Regions from separate parts of the Nocardia sp. NPDC047654 genome, predicted to be linked through region 2. Evidence: riboswitches for the same ligand, from Rfam matches in the RefSeq annotation. Region 2 holds a riboswitch; the other holds the start of a gene.

Region 1 (7,461 bases), on a different contig from region 2:
CCCCGGTCGGCGGACTGACGCAGGGTCAGCAGCTGCGGGCGCTCCTCGATGAACGAGGTGGTGACCAGCCCCGCCTTGAAGTCGGGATCGTCCAGCACCGCGAGCAGGAACGGGATGTTGGTGGCCACACCGCGGATGCGGAATTCCGCCAGCGCCCGGCTCGCCCGCGCCACCGCCGCGCCGAAGTCGCGACCGCGGCAGGTGAGCTTGACCAGCATCGAGTCGAAGTAGGCGCCGATCTCGGCGCCCAGGTTCGCACCGCCGTCCAGGCGGATGCCCGCGCCGCCGGGGGTGCGGTAGGCGGTGATGCGGCCGGTGTCGGGACGGAACCCGTTGGCCGGGTCCTCGGTGGTGATCCGGCACTGCAAGGCCGCGCCCCTGATCGTGACCGCGTCCTGGCTCAAGCCCAACTGCTCGAGCGTCTCCCCGCCTGCGATGCGCAGCTGCGACTGCACCAGGTCCACGTCGGTGATCTCCTCGGTCACCGTGTGCTCCACCTGGATGCGCGGGTTCATCTCGATGAAGACGTGATTGCCGCGCTCGTCCAGCAGGAACTCCACGGTGCCCGCACACGAGTAGCCGATCTGCCTGGCGAAGGCGACCGCGTCGGCGCAGATCCGTTCACGCAGCGCCGGGTCCAGATTCGGCGCGGGCGCCAGCTCGATCACCTTCTGATGCCGACGCTGCACCGAGCAGTCCCGCTCGAACAGGTGCATCACATTGCCGTCCTGATCGGCCAGGATCTGCACCTCGATATGGCGAGGGTTCACCACCGCCTGCTCGAGGAACACCGTCGGGTCACCGAACGCCGACTCCGCCTCCCTGGAGGCCGCCTCGATCGACTCGCGCAATTGCTCCGGCGCGGCGACCCGGCGCATTCCGCGACCGCCACCACCGGCGACCGCCTTGACGAAGATCGGGTACTCCAGCTCGCGCGACGCGGCCAGCAACTCGTCCACGTCCGACGACGGTGCGCTCGAACGCAGCACCGGCAGACCGGCCGCCTTGGCCGCCTCGATGGCGCGCGCCTTGTTACCGGCGAGTTCGAGCACTTCGGCCGACGGGCCGATGAACGTGATGCCCTCGCGGGCGCACGCCGCCGCCAGATCGGGGTTCTCCGACAAGAACCCGTATCCCGGGTAGATCGCGTCCGCGCCCGCCGACTTGGCCGCCTCGATGATCGCCTCGATCGACAGGTAGGCCCGCACCGGATGACCGGGCTCGCCGATCTGGTACGACTCCGCCGCCTTCAACCGATGGACCGAATTGCGGTCCTCGTAGGGAAACACGGCGACCGTCCCGATGCCGAGTTCGTAAGCCGCGCGGAAGGCTCGGATGGCGATCTCGCCACGGTTGGCAACCAAGACTTTCGAGAACATTGACCTAAGGTACCCGGCCGCGTGAACCGCACCGACATGGAATCCCCCTTCGCAAACCTCTTCACAAGACCGCCTAGCACCGTTGCGAAGTTGCGTTCACAGCGCCGACACATGGGCGGCGCCGCAGCAACCGGTGTGCTGCCCGGCGGCCGGGACCGGTCCGAGGTGGGGTACCGGTGGCCGCCGCGCGGTCGACCGACGGCCGGGCTCGGCCTCGATATCTCGACACGCGGCCGCGGCCGCACACGAGGCGAACCACGCGCACGACGAGTTCGGGAGTGTGCGGATCTCCGGTAGCCGCCGCCGGGTATCGGCGAAGAGCCGATCCGATTCCGCGCACGACCCGGGGATTCCGGGAACGGTCGATGCGAATCGGCGTGCCCGGTCCTGCCGATAGCCGGAACGCAAGCCGGCGCCGAATCGGTACGCGGCGATCGTCTCGGGCAAATATTCGATGTGCGGTCGCTCGCGGCGCGCCACCGGACGACTTCGCGTCCGCGGGGCCGATCCCAGTGCGGCTCCTGTTCGACCGCAGGTGGCCGCGGCAGCGGCTCCCGATCTCGGGTCGGTCGTTCCTGGCGGCCGCACCGCGTCCTATGCTGAGAGTGCAGCTGGTTCACCGCAGCACGACGAGATGGAGCCCCGACGTCGCGCGACGGAGTCGAGCCCGCCCGTGCGGCGACGTTACGGCGGGCGAGAGGGAACCCGGTGGGAATCCGGGACTGTCCCGCAGCGGTATGCAGGAACGACCGCCGTCACCAGGCACTGGGTTTCACCGAGCCGGAAGGCTCCGCGACCCGGGAAGCGACGGCCAGTAGGTCGGCCATCGGGAGCACTCCGGCGTACGCCGGCCCGCACGGCCGGTGCCCGCGAGTCCGAAGACCTGCCAGTCGTGCCGGGTACGCCGTACCCGGCGGCCACCGCCTCGTGGATTGGGCGCGCGGATCACCAGCTGACGTGTCGGGCTCCTCGGCCGGGATTTCACCGGCATGTCACAAGGTTCTCCGCCTGCCCGTACGGCGATGGCTTTCGTCCACAGCAATGGAGATACATCGTGACTGTTGCACAGCAGAAGCCGTTCACCGCGACGGTTCTCGGGCTTCCGCGAGTAGGGCCCCGGCGTGAACTGAAGCGGGCCACCGAAGCCTATTGGGCAGGCGAGATCGACGCAGGCCGGTTGCACGCCGTGGCGCGCGACCTGCGGCGGGCCCAGCTCACCGATTTGCGAGCCGCGGGCCTGGACTCGATTCCGGTCGGCACCTTTTCCTATTACGACCAGATGCTCGACACCGCCGAACTGCTGGGCGCGCTGCCGCCCCGGGTCGCCGGGATAGCCGACCCGCTGGATCGGTATTTCGCCGCCGCGCGCGGCACCGAAACGGTGGAGCCCTTGGAGATGACCAAGTGGTTCGACACCAACTATCACTACCTGGTGCCGGAAATCGGCCCCGAGACCGCGTTCTCGCTGCACCCGGAGAAGCTGCTGGCGCAACTGCGGGAGGCGCTCGAGCTGGGCGTGCCGGCGCGACCGGTGGTGATCGGCCCGATCACCTTCCTGAAGCTGGCCAAGGCGAGCGGCGGCTCGGCCCTGGCCCGGCTGATCGAACTGTTGCCGCTGTATCGGGAACTGCTGCGCAGGCTCGCCGTCGCCGGTGCCCAGTGGGTGCAGATCGACGAGCCGGTGCTGGTCACCGACCTCACGGCGGAGGAGATCGGCCTGGTGCAGGTCACCTACGCGGAACTCGCCGACGCCGCCGAGCGTCCGGCGATCCTCGTCGCGACCTACTTCGGGCAGCCGGACGCCGCGCTGCCCGCTCTGGCGAGCACCGGTATAGAAGGAGTGGCCCTCGACTTCACCACCGGCGCCGACGTCGCCGCGGTGGCCGACGTGCCCGCGCTGACCGGGAAGCTGATCGTCGCGGGGGTCGTGGACGGACGCAACGTCTGGCGCACCGATCTCGACCGCGCTGTGGCCACCCTCGATACGTTGCGGGGATCCGCTGCGCAGGTGGCCGTTTCGAGTTCGTGCTCGCTGCTGCACGTGCCCTACACGCTGGCCGCGGAGACGGGATTGGACGAGCGGTTGCGCTCCTGGCTGGCGTTCGGCGCGGAGAAGGTGACCGAGGTCCGCCTGCTCGCGACCGCGCTGAGCGACGGTGCGCAAGCGATCGACGCCGAGTTGGCCGAGGTGCGTGCGGCGCTGGCGTCGCGGAGGTCTGATCCGCGGCTGAACGATCCGCGGGTGCGGGCCGGACTGGCCGCGCTCGGGCCCGACGCCGTCCGCCGCGCACCCGCCGAACAACGCCGAGAACTGCAACGGGACCGTTTGCGGCTACCCGCGCTGCCGACCACGACGATCGGTTCCTACCCGCAGACCTCGGCCATCCGGCTTGCGCGCGCCGCGCTGCGCAAGGGCGAGATCGACCAGGCGGAGTACGTCCGCCGGATGCGCGCCGAGATCGCGGAGGTCATCGCGCTACAGGAGCGATTGGGGCTGGACGTGCTGGTACACGGCGAGCCGGAGCGCAACGACATGGTGCAGTACTTCGCCGAGCAACTCGACGGGTTCGCGGCGACCGAGCAGGGATGGGTGCAGTCCTACGGGACCCGCTGCGTGCGGCCGCCGATCCTGTTCGGTGACGTCGCGCGGCGGGAGCCGATGACCGTCGAGTGGATCGCGTACGCGCAATCGCTCACCGACAAGCCCGTGAAAGGCATGCTGACCGGACCGGTCACCATTCTGGCGTGGTCGTTCGTACGCGACGACCAGCCGTTGGGCGACTCGGCCCGCCAAGTGGCGCTGGCGATCCGCGACGAGACCGTTGACCTCGAGTCGGCGGGCATCAGGATCATCCAGGTCGACGAGCCTGCCCTACGTGAACTGCTTCCGCTGCGCGCGGCCGACCAGCCCGGGTACCTGGAGTGGTCGGTGCAATCGTTCCGGATCGCGACCTCCGGAGTGTCCGATGCGACGCAGATCCACACGCACCTGTGCTACTCGGAATTCGGCGAGGTGATCGATGCGATCGCCGGGCTGGACGCCGACGTCACGTCGATCGAGGCGGCGCGTTCCCGCATGGAGGTGCTCGACGACTTGAACGCGGCGGGATTCGACCTCGGCGTCGGCCCCGGCGTGTACGACATCCACTCTCCGCGGGTGCCCAGCGTGGACGAGATCACCACTTCGCTGCGCGCGGCGCTGAAAGCTGTTCCGGCCGAACGGCTCTGGGTGAATCCCGACTGCGGGCTGAAGACCAGGGGACGCGCCGAGGTGGAAGCCTCACTGCGCAACATGGTCGCCGCGGCGGCTGCCGTCCGGTAACCCGCTCCCGCCCATCGGCGTTCGGTGCCCCCTTCGCCGCCCGAAGGGGGCACCGAACCGTCAAGAGCCGCAGTCCGTTTCCGGCTCCGGTCGCGGTGGTGGCCGACGGCGCAGCGTGTACCGATCACACGGTTCCTCCCGCCGCGTCACCGGCAACTCCCGCGCCCGCGCCCGCATCCCCCGCCGCCACGCCGTATGACACCCGGAACAACGCTCCATCGGCTACCCCTCCTCGCATGTCGACCACCGGACAATGGTTCCCCTCTCACCTACTTCGACGTGCCCGCCCCCCGATTCGGTTCCATCCGATCCGGAAATCAATCGCCACCACCGAGACCGGTCGAACTCGGTCACCCACAGCCGAATTCGAGGACGACCTGCTCGACCGAGTCCCGCTCTACAGTCCGAAGGCCCGGTTGATGGCGGTCATGTCGAAGTAGTCTCGCCACGTGGTGATTTCGCCGTCGGCGACCTCGAAGAAGCCCATGACCGGCAGCGGTGTCTCGCGTCCCGCGGAGCGGAGGGTGTCGGTGCGCTCGTTCATCACCACGTTGCCGGAGGCGACCTGGTGATGGATGTCGAAATCGATGGCTTCGAAGGTGGTCAGGAAACCCGCGATGAAGTCGCGGATGGCGGTGCGGCCGACGATGGGTTCCATCGGGATGTTGTGGTAGACGGCGTCCTCGGCGAAATACGCGCTGATCCGATCCGGATCGGGGTCGGACCAGCTTCGGCACATCGCACGCACGAGTTCGTCGGGATCGGGCATTCGTTCTGCTCACTTTCCTGCTGCCGGAAGACGGGCGCCGGACCCCTCGATTCAACCAAGCAATCGCTCGGCAGGGAAGGGGGTGGTGGGCGTTTTCATGCCCGATCCACAATGCGACGGCAAACCTCTCTTCGCACGCTACGCAGATCGAAGGCATTGCTGGATACCTCGCAAAAGCATATTCCTGCGGGTAAGAACGCGCGTTTTTGCGATGATTGCGAATCATCGCAGCTACCATCGTGCACGTGCGCAAGATGTATGCGGGCGCCCGGCTTCGGCGATTGCGTGAAGAACGGAGGATGACTCAGGCGGCTCTGGCGAAATCGCTGGATCTGTCGCCGAGTTATCTCAATCAGCTCGAGCGCGACCAGCGCCCACTCACCATTCCCGTACTGCTGAAACTCAATTCCACCTTCGATCTCGACGTCCAGTTCTTCGCCGCCGATTCCGACGCGCGGCTCGTGTCGGACCTGCACGAGGTGCTCATCGACGCCGCGGGCGGGCACACCGCGCCGCTGACCGAGGTGGAGGAACTGGCAACCCGCCAGCCGGAGGTCGCCAGGATCGTCGTCGCGATGCATCGCCGACTACGCGCCGCCACCGATCAGCTGGACCTGCTCTCCGCGCGGGTGTCCGCGCCCGCGGGCGCGCCGGGCGTGCCCATGCCCTACGAGGACGTGCGCGACTTCTTCTACGACCATCACAACCACATCGCACAGCTCGACATCGCCGCCGAGCAGCTGTTCGAGAACTCCGGGCTCACCATCGGCTCGCTCGATCGTCAGCTCGCCCGCATCGCCGAGGAACGCGCCGGAGTCACCGTCCTGGTACGCGGCGACGGCGCCGACCCCACCGTCCCCAAGCGCCACTACGACCCGGAGATCAGGACGCTCACGCTGGCTCGCCGGTTGCGGCCCGGCCAGCGCGCCTTCCAGATCGCCACCACGCTCGGCCTTCTGCTCTACGGAGCCGAGCTGGACGCCGTCCTGGCCGAGAGCCCGGCGCTCAACGGCGAATCCCGCACACTGGCGCGGATCGGGCTGGCAAATTACTTCGCCGGCGCGCTGGTGCTGCCGTACGGCCGATTCCTGCGATCGGCCGAGGAACTGCACTACGACATCGATCTGCTCGGTCTGCGGTTCGAGGTCGGCTTCGAGACCATCTGTCATCGGCTCAGCACCATGCAACGTCAGGGCCAGCGTGGGGTCCCGTTCTTCTTCGTGCGCACCGACCGAGCGGGCAACATCTCCAAACGGCAGTCCGCCACCGCCTTCCATTTCTCCCGGGTGGGCGGCAGTTGCCCGCTGTGGGTGGTGCACGAGGCCTTCTCCAACCCCGGCCGCATCCTGACCCAGGTGGCCGAGATGCCCGACGGCCGCCGCTATCTGTGGGTCGCGCGCACCGCCGCGATCGCCCCGCACGGGTTCGGTACCGCGGCGAAGAATTTCGCGATCGGCCTCGGCTGCGATGTGGAATACGCCGACCGTCTGGTGTATTCGGCCGGATTGCAGCTGGACGACCCGGCGGCCTCGGTGCCGATCGGCGCGGGCTGCAAAGTGTGCGAGCGCCCCGCGTGCCCGCAGCGCGCCTTCCCGCACATCGGCAGTCCGTTGGCGGTCGCCGAGCACACCAGCACCGACCTGCCCTACCCGCGGCTGGGGCGCTGACCTCGCCGGGGCCGGGGAATCAGGACTTGGCCAGGTACTCCAGCCGCTCGGAATCGACGGCCGCGTGCATCATTCCCGCCAGACCGGGATGTTTGCGCAAGCCAGGGTCGGACGCCACCACGGCGCGGGCGAATTCCTGGGCGGCGGTGATGACCTCGAGGTCGTCCAGTAGTGACAGCAGACGCAACGAGCGGGCCGTGCCGGACTGGGCGGCGCCGAGCACGTCGCCCTCGCGGCGGGTGCGCAGGTCGAGCACCGCGAGTTCGAAGCCGTCGGTGGTGGCGGCGACGGCGTCCAGCCGCGCCATCGCCGATCCGCCCGGCG
Region 2 (7,461 bases):
GCTGGCGGGGGCGATGCGCACCGTGGACGGGCCCGCCACGCCCGGTGTGTCGCAGGTGCTTTCGCGGACCGAATCGGTGGTCGTGCTGGTCGTCTACGTGGTGCTGTTCGCGGCCTGCACGATCTGGCTGATGCGCAAACGCGATCTGGTGTGAGTTACCGGAGGGGCGAAACCGCTGGTGGGCGCCGTCCACCGGCGGTTTCCGCCGGCGGCAAGCTCACCCGGCCCCCAGAACGGTTTCCGCGATCACCCGAAGCGCGCCGGTGATCTGTTCGGAAGTCAAGCCGCGCTCGCGCTGCTGCCGATAGACCTCGGCGGCCAAGGGCGCGAGGAGCGGGTCGACCATCGCGTCCGGCTCGCGAATCCCCGCCGCCGACAACAGGGCTCGCACGTGTGCGTACCAGAATCCGTAAGCCCCGGTGGCGAAGCGCGCTCCGCCGATCTCGGCGCCGAGCACGAGATGCGCGTGCGCGTCCAGCAATTCGACCATCGCGGCGTAGAACGCGGCCAGCCGCTGCGCCGCGGGAGCTCCGGGGCCGAGCGGCGGCGGACCGGAGAGCAGTTTCGCTTGCAGTGCCCGCTCGTGTTCGTCCAGCAGGGCCACCGCGATCGAGTTGGTGTCCGGATAACGCCGATACAGGGTGCCTCGGCCGACACCTGCGGCCTTCGCGATGTCGTCCATCGTGACCGTGCGGGGGTCGCGGGTGGCGAACAATTCCGCGGCGGCGCCGAGCACTTTGGCCCGGTTGCGAGCAGCGTCCGCTCGTTCCGGCGCCGCCGACCGGCCCGGCACGGCACCGGCGAGCAGGTCGGATCGGGGTTCCATGCCGCGACTCTAGCCGATTCGGCAACAACTGGACAATCTGTCCGGATCGCTCGTATGGTGGAGACCTACAGATTCGGACATTATGTCCACTTATTCGGAGGTCGGATCATGAGCACGCTGTTGCACCTCGACGCCAGCGCCAGGCGGCAGTCGATCAGCCGGGAGCTGAGCGCGGCCTTCGCCGACGCGTGGCGCGCACGCCATCCGGACGGTGGCTACCACTACCGCGACCTCGCGGCCGAGCCGGTGCCGTTCATCGGGGCGGCTTGGACCGAGCTGTGCGACGCCGTGCTTGCCCTGCCGAGCACGGACCCGGAGAGGCTCGGTGAATTGGCGCGGACTCCGGAGCAGGCCACCGCGTGGAAGATCATCGAGCCGCTGCTGGCCGAATTGCTCGCGGCGGACGTGATCCTGATCGGCACCCCGATGTACAACTACTCGATCCCGGCTTCGCTCAAAGCATGGCTGGACCAGGTGACCTTTCCGCGAATGTCACTGGGGCACCGGAGGTTCGTCGTGGCCAGCGCCCGCGGCGGCGCTTACTCGCCGGGCGCTCCGAAAGCGGCCTACGACTATCAGGAGCGCTTCCTGCGCGACTTCTTCGCGGGTCATTTCGGCGTGTCCGACACGGTGTTCGTGCATGCGGAATTAGCCAATTCCCGCCAAGACCCGGCTTTGGCACACAGGCGCGCCGAGCACGACACGTCCTACGCCCGCGCTGTGGCCGCCGTCCGCGCGCTGGCCGGGGAGTACTGAGGTGAACTGGGTAGTTCTCGCCGTCGCCGGGGTGGTGGAGATCGTCTGGTCGCAGAGCATCAAACCGACCGAGAATTTCACCAGACTCGTTCCGACACTGGTCTGCGTCGTTCTCGGTGTCACGGCCGTGTACCTGCTGTCGCGTGCCATGCAGACGTTGCCGGTCGGCACCGCATACGCGGTGTTCACCGGCATCGGCGCGCTCGGCGCGATCACCCTCGGCATCGTCGTCCACAAGGACCCGCTCAGCGCGGGCCGGCTCCTGGCGCTCGCGTTGATCCTCGGCGGCATCGTGCTGGCCAGAGTCACGAATCCGGAATGAGGACACGTCGTCGACGGCCCGGAATCGCCTGAGCGTCCGCGGTTTTACCGGCAGGGAGTGAGCGGTGCGCCGCGGCGAACGCGATCGGCGAACCGGTGGGCCGAGGCGTGTCCGCCGGGGTAGGTTTCGTGCTGAATCGTCAAACGATCATCGGCGAAAGGACCGTGATGCCCACACGTACCGCGCGTACCGCCTGGACCGGCACCCTTCAGGAGGGTTCGGGACAGGTCGAACTGGCCAGTTCAGGGGTCGGTAAGTACGACGTGTCGTTCCCCAAGCGTTCCGCCGAGGAGGCCGACGGCACCACCAGTCCGGAGGAACTGATCGCGGCCGCGCACTCCTCCTGCTACGCGATGGCGCTGTCGGCACAGATCGGCAACGCGGGCGGTACCCCGGAGAACCTGGACGTCACCGCCGACGTGACCCTCGGCCCCGACCCGGCGGGCGGCTTCCGGATCACCGGGATCGCGCTGACCGTCCGCGGTCGCGTCTCGGGCATCGACGCCGACGCCTTCCAGGCCGCCGCCGAGGCCGCCAAGGCAGGCTGCCCCGTCAGCAAGGCTCTGGCCGGCGTCGACCACATCACCCTGGACGCGGCTCTCGCCTAGTGCCACCGCTTCGTGCCCCGCACCCTCGACGGAGGCGGGGCGCGAAGCGCGCGTGTCAGCGCTTGCGAAAGTAGTGGCGGGCGGGGCGGGTGTAGAGCGCGGGGACGGCGACCAGCACGGCGAAGACGTGGACGGTGCGGAGGGCGGCCAGCAGCAGGGATGCGGGACCGGCGTCCCGGAAGAGGTCGCGCAGTTCGTTCGCCGACATGGCCGCGGCGAGCGGCTCGATGATCAGTGACAACAGGCCGAACCCGCCGATGCCGACGGTGATCAGCAGGCGGGCCCAGCGGTCGCCGTAGGTCATGCGCACCGCGACGGCCAGCACCAGAACGTAGATCGCCGTGCGCACCCCCAACCCGGTGGCCGAGCTCGCCGTGTCGGTTCCGGGGAAAGCCAGGGCGGCCCGCGCGATGGCCTCGGTGGCGCCCGCGAGCACAGCGACGCTCAGAGCGACGAACGCGACGCGGACGGCGCGCGGCGGTCCAGCGGAATGGACGCGCGGCGATACGGGCCAGACGGAAAAGGCAGTGCCGGTCATGGGACCGACACTGCCTCAGTGCTTCCGGACGCGAATCACCCCGCGGTAGCGGCGGCCACCGGTACCGGAGTATCGGTGCGGGTCGCGAACTCGGTGAGCGCCGCGAAGCCGAGGCCGAGACAGGCCCACAGGGTCGCGGTCTCGGCCAGCGACGCCACCCGGAACTGCCACAGCAGGGTGGCCGGGAAGTCCGCGCTCACCTCGTTCACGCCGGGCAGCAGGACGTAACCGAGCGCCGTCACCAGGACGAACGCCGCGACACCGGCGATCAGGCGGAACGTGGGAAGTTGCGCGCGCAGCGCGGTGAACGCCGCGACCGCCGCGCCGACGGCCACGAGGCCCAGCACGACCGCGGCCAGCCACAGCAGGGTGCGCTCGTTGATGGTGTCCGGATCACCCACCGCCGGTGGATTCGCCGGATATTTGAAGAACGGCACCGCGACGATCGCGGCCCAGCCCGCGACGCCGAGCGCCAGGGCGAGCCGTGGGCCGGACAATGCGGTGTGGCGCCGCGCGTAATGCGCGACCGAGGCGTAGATGGCGCCGAGCGCGAGCCCGGCCAACCCGAGGGCGAGGAACTGTCCGAACTTCTGGCCGCCGCGGCTCACCAGCGGTTCTTCCTCGTCACCGTGGGAATGCCCTGCTGTCGATTCCGCGTGCTCGCCATGGGTGTGCCCGGCGGCGGACCCCGCTTCCTCGATCGCGATGGCGGCGTCCACCTTCGGTTCGCCGACGAAGTAACCGACTGTCGCGGCCAGCAGACCGGCGATGAGGCCGGCCAGCAGGCCGCGAAGCAGCAGTGTTCGGAGCGAACCGATCAATGGCACGGGAGCCCCAGCAGGTGGCGTCCGTCGTGCATCAGCTCATGCAGATACATCCCGCTGCGCGAGATGACACCCTGGTCGAAGCCGACCAGGTAGAGCGTGAGCAATGCGAGAAGAACGACACCGACCGTGACGAGCACGGCGGCCAGGGAATCGGTTGCCCGGCTGGGTGTATGCGCGATGGCCATTCGAGTCCTCCTTGGGATACGCGTCCCGTCGGGTGGTGGCGCGACGGTGCCGGTGTCTGGCTTTCCGGCACCGGACTCGGTGCGTGGAACACAGTGGCGCGACCGCTCCGGAATCTCACCGGAATTACCGCGTCACCCTCGCGTTTGTCCTTCGAACTGTGACACCCGCACACCCCCCGCGTCAACCAGGTCCGGCACGGGCGTACCACGGCGTCGGGCGAGTCGCCGGGCAGGCGGACCTGCCCGGCGTCGGATGTCGGTCTCAGTTCGCGGGCTTGGCCTCGACGTCGAGCACGACCTCGAACTCGAGCAGGGACGCGCCCGTCGAGACCGGCTTCTGACGCTCGCCCGCGTGCGCCTCGCGTGCCGGACCGTCCCGCCAGGCCGCGAAGGACTCTTCCGAATCCCACTGGGTGACAACGAAATACCGCTTCTCACCGGCGACGGGGCGGAGCAGTTGGAAGCCGAGGAAGCCGGGGGAACCCTCGACCGCGTGCGCACGGTGGGCGAACCGCTTCTCCAATTCGGGGCCCGCGCCCTCGGGAACCTCGATCGCGTTGATCTTCACAACAGCCATGCGTCCAAGCTAGCGGCTGCGGCCGAACAGACGCTCGGTACCTCGTATTGTCGAGTCGATGTTGCACGACGAAGGCGGAGCGGGCGCGCCGATCCTGCTGCTGCACGGACTGATGGGCAGCGCGCGCACCTGGCGCGATCAGCTGGCCTGGCTGCGCGGATACGGCCATGTCTACAGCTTCGACGCCGCGGGCCACGGCAGGCCCGCCCCCGGGGAACTGACCACCGAGGCTTTCGTCGCGGACCTCGCCGCGGGCACCGCCGCGATCGGCGAGCCGATGGTGGTGATCGGCCATTCGATGGGCGCGCTGCACGGCTGGGTGTTCGCCGCGACCCACCCCGATCGGGTCCGGGCGCTGGTGATCGAGGACATCGCGCCGGACTTCACCGGCCGCACCGCCGCGCACTGGGCGGCGATGATCGAGGCGTGGCCGCAGCCGTTCCCCGACGACGAGGCCGTGCTGTCCTTTTTCGGGCCGGTCGCCGGACGGTACTTCCTGAACTCCTTCGAGCGCGGGCCGGAGGGATACCGGCTGCACGGCTCGGTCACCACCTTCCGCGATATCTCCGAGGAGTGGGGAACGCGCGACTTCTGGCGGCAGTGGCATGCGGTGCGGGTGCCGGCCCTGCTGCTGGAGGGCGAGCACAGCATCACTCCGCCGGGACAGATGCGGCGGATGGCCGCCGCCCATCCGAGCGCCGACTACGCCCTGATCGCCGGTGCCGGCCATCTCGTGCACGACGACCAACCGGAGCGCTACCGAGCGGAGGTCGAGCGCTTCCTGCGGCGGGTGCTGAGGACCTGAGCCGCAGCGGCCGGTTCCGGGTCAGCCGGTCGCGCCCGGGTGCCCGCCCTCGCCCGCCAAGGCGAACAAGCCATCGGGTGTCTGTTCGATCAGGCCGTCCAGCAGCAGCGAGTCCAGGGCTCGGTCGCGCTGGCCCGGATCGCGGGTCCAGGCGATGTCCAGGCGCGTTCGTTCCACCGGCCCGCTGGCATGCCGCAGGACCTCCAGCAGGCGACCGCGCGCCTGGCGGTCGGTGCCCTCGTACTTCTGGGTGCGGCGGACCACCTCGCTCACCGGCCGGCCCGCGGCGACCCACGCACAACTCGGCAGTGGACAGCGCGCGCAATCAGGGGTGCGGGCGGTGCACACGGTCGCGCCGAGTTCCATCAGGGCGGCGGAGAACACCGCGGCGCGGTCGACCTGAAGCGGGAGCAGCGCCTCGGTGTCGGGGAGGTCCCGCGACGAAGGGTTGCCCGCTTCCGCGCGCCCGTGCACCGCCCTGGCAACCACCCGCCGGACATTGGTGTCCACCACCGGAACTCGTTGGCCATAGGCGAAACAGGCGACGGCGCGCGCGGTGTAGGCCCCGATGCCCGGCAACCCGAGCAGCACCTCCACGTCGGTGGGCACCTCGTCACCGTGCTCGGCCGCCAGCACCCTGGCGCACTCGTGCAACCGCAGCGCGCGGCGCGGATAGCCGAGTTTTCCCCAGGCCCGCAGCACCTCGGCAGGCGAGGAGGCGGCCATCGCCGAAGGGACCGGCCAGCGCGCCACCCACTCCCGCCAGATCGGCTCGACCCGCACGACCGGGGTTTGCTGGAGCATGATCTCGCTCATCAGAATCTGCCACGCGGTGACGCCAGGCCTGCGCCACGGTAGATCGCGCGCGGTCTCCCCGTACCAGTCCAGCAACGTGTCCGCGTCGATGCTCTTCGGTGCGCCGTTCCGCACTGCCCTCACTATCCCCGTCCTACTGCTGCCAGGCGGTATTTGCCCACCTGTAACCGACCGAACTCGCTGGTAACCCGAACCGTCCTGCACAATGGTCGGTATGCCGGATTCCAACCCGATCAGTGCCTGGAAGTCCTTGCGCGAAGGCAACGAGCGCTTCGTCAGTGGTGAACTGCTGCATCCTAGCCAGGGCGCAGCGGACCGGGCCAAGCTCGTCAGCGGCCAGCACCCGCACGCGATCTTGTTCGGTTGCGGCGACTCCAGAGTCGCCGCCGAACTCATCTTCGACCAGGGCCTCGGCGACATGTTCGTGGTACGCACCGCGGGCCATGTGGTCGACAGCTCGGTGCTCGGCTCGATCGAGTACGGGGTGCAGGTGCTCAACGTGCCGCTCATCGTAGTGCTGGGGCACGACAGCTGCGGCGCCGTGAAGGCCACCATCGACGCGCTGGACGGCGGCGAGGTCCCCGGCGGGTTCATTCGCAGCGTGGTCGAGCGGGTCACGCCCTCCATTCTGATCGGGCGGCGCGAAGGCCTGTCCACCGTCGACGAGATGGAGGCCAGGCACGTGGTGGAGACCAGCCGCCTGCTCATGCAGCGGTCGATGATCATCTCGCAGCGGGTGGCCACCGGTGAGCTCGCCATCGCCTGCGTGACCTACAAACTGGCCGAGGGCAAAGCGCAGCTGCACCGGGTCGTCGGCAATATCGGCGAGGTGGTCTGACGCCGCGGCGCGCCCGCCGTCGGCCCAGCGTGGCGGCGGAATGTACTCGCCGCCGACAGGGGCGGACGGCCGACACGCCGTGCCCCTGAGACGGTGCGCCCGATGGTGCCCTTACCGTTGAGACGTGCTGGAACCGAATGGACCGCTGCCACCGGAGATCTACTGGCGTCGACGCGTGTTCGCCATCGGAATCCTGGTGGTCGCCCTGGCGCTGGTGATCTGGGTCGTGCTCGCGGTCGCGCGCGGGGGCGACTCGCCCGGTGACGCCCGGGCCGCCGAGTCCAGCTCGGTCGCGGCCAAGCCCGTCGACGCGGCGGCCAAGCCGTCGGGTGAGTCCGGCGCGCCGAAGACCTCGGCGGCGGC

What was found. Region 2 has a riboswitch for cobalamin ahead of ACGF7Y_RS16140 (CbtB-domain containing protein). Riboswitches for the same ligand answer to the same signal wherever they lie in the genome.
Region 1: it holds a riboswitch for cobalamin, as region 2 does, so the genes downstream of both, metE (5-methyltetrahydropteroyltriglutamate--homocysteine S-methyltransferase) here and ACGF7Y_RS16140 (CbtB-domain containing protein) in region 2, are expected to answer to the same signal.

The regions. Positions count from the first base shown of each region.
Region 1 covers NZ_JBIDDF010000001.1:450,851-458,311, reverse strand. Annotated here, with positions in the region: gene ACGF7Y_RS02080 (pyruvate carboxylase) at 1-1,379, opposite strand, end outside; cobalamin riboswitch at 2,076-2,264, shown strand; gene metE (5-methyltetrahydropteroyltriglutamate--homocysteine S-methyltransferase) at 2,434-4,701, shown strand; gene ACGF7Y_RS02070 (nuclear transport factor 2 family protein) at 5,099-5,470, opposite strand; gene ACGF7Y_RS02065 (short-chain fatty acyl-CoA regulator family protein) at 5,716-7,137, shown strand; gene recG (ATP-dependent DNA helicase RecG) at 7,157-7,461, opposite strand, start outside.
Region 2 covers NZ_JBIDDF010000004.1:104,895-112,355, forward strand. Annotated here, with positions in the region: gene ACGF7Y_RS16105 (ABC transporter permease) at 1-154, shown strand, start outside; gene ACGF7Y_RS16110 (TetR/AcrR family transcriptional regulator) at 218-826, opposite strand; gene ACGF7Y_RS16115 (FMN-dependent NADH-azoreductase) at 935-1,582, shown strand; gene ACGF7Y_RS16120 (DMT family transporter) at 1,584-1,904, shown strand; gene ACGF7Y_RS16125 (OsmC family peroxiredoxin) at 2,072-2,512, shown strand; gene ACGF7Y_RS16130 (hypothetical protein) at 2,568-3,050, opposite strand; gene ACGF7Y_RS16135 (CbtA family protein) at 3,086-3,877, opposite strand; gene ACGF7Y_RS16140 (CbtB-domain containing protein) at 3,868-4,062, opposite strand; cobalamin riboswitch at 4,092-4,244, opposite strand; gene mhuD (mycobilin-forming heme oxygenase MhuD) at 4,325-4,639, opposite strand; gene ACGF7Y_RS16150 (alpha/beta fold hydrolase) at 4,698-5,444, shown strand; gene ACGF7Y_RS16155 (A/G-specific adenine glycosylase) at 5,466-6,383, opposite strand; gene ACGF7Y_RS16160 (carbonic anhydrase) at 6,475-7,098, shown strand; gene ACGF7Y_RS16165 (hypothetical protein) at 7,223-7,461, shown strand, end outside.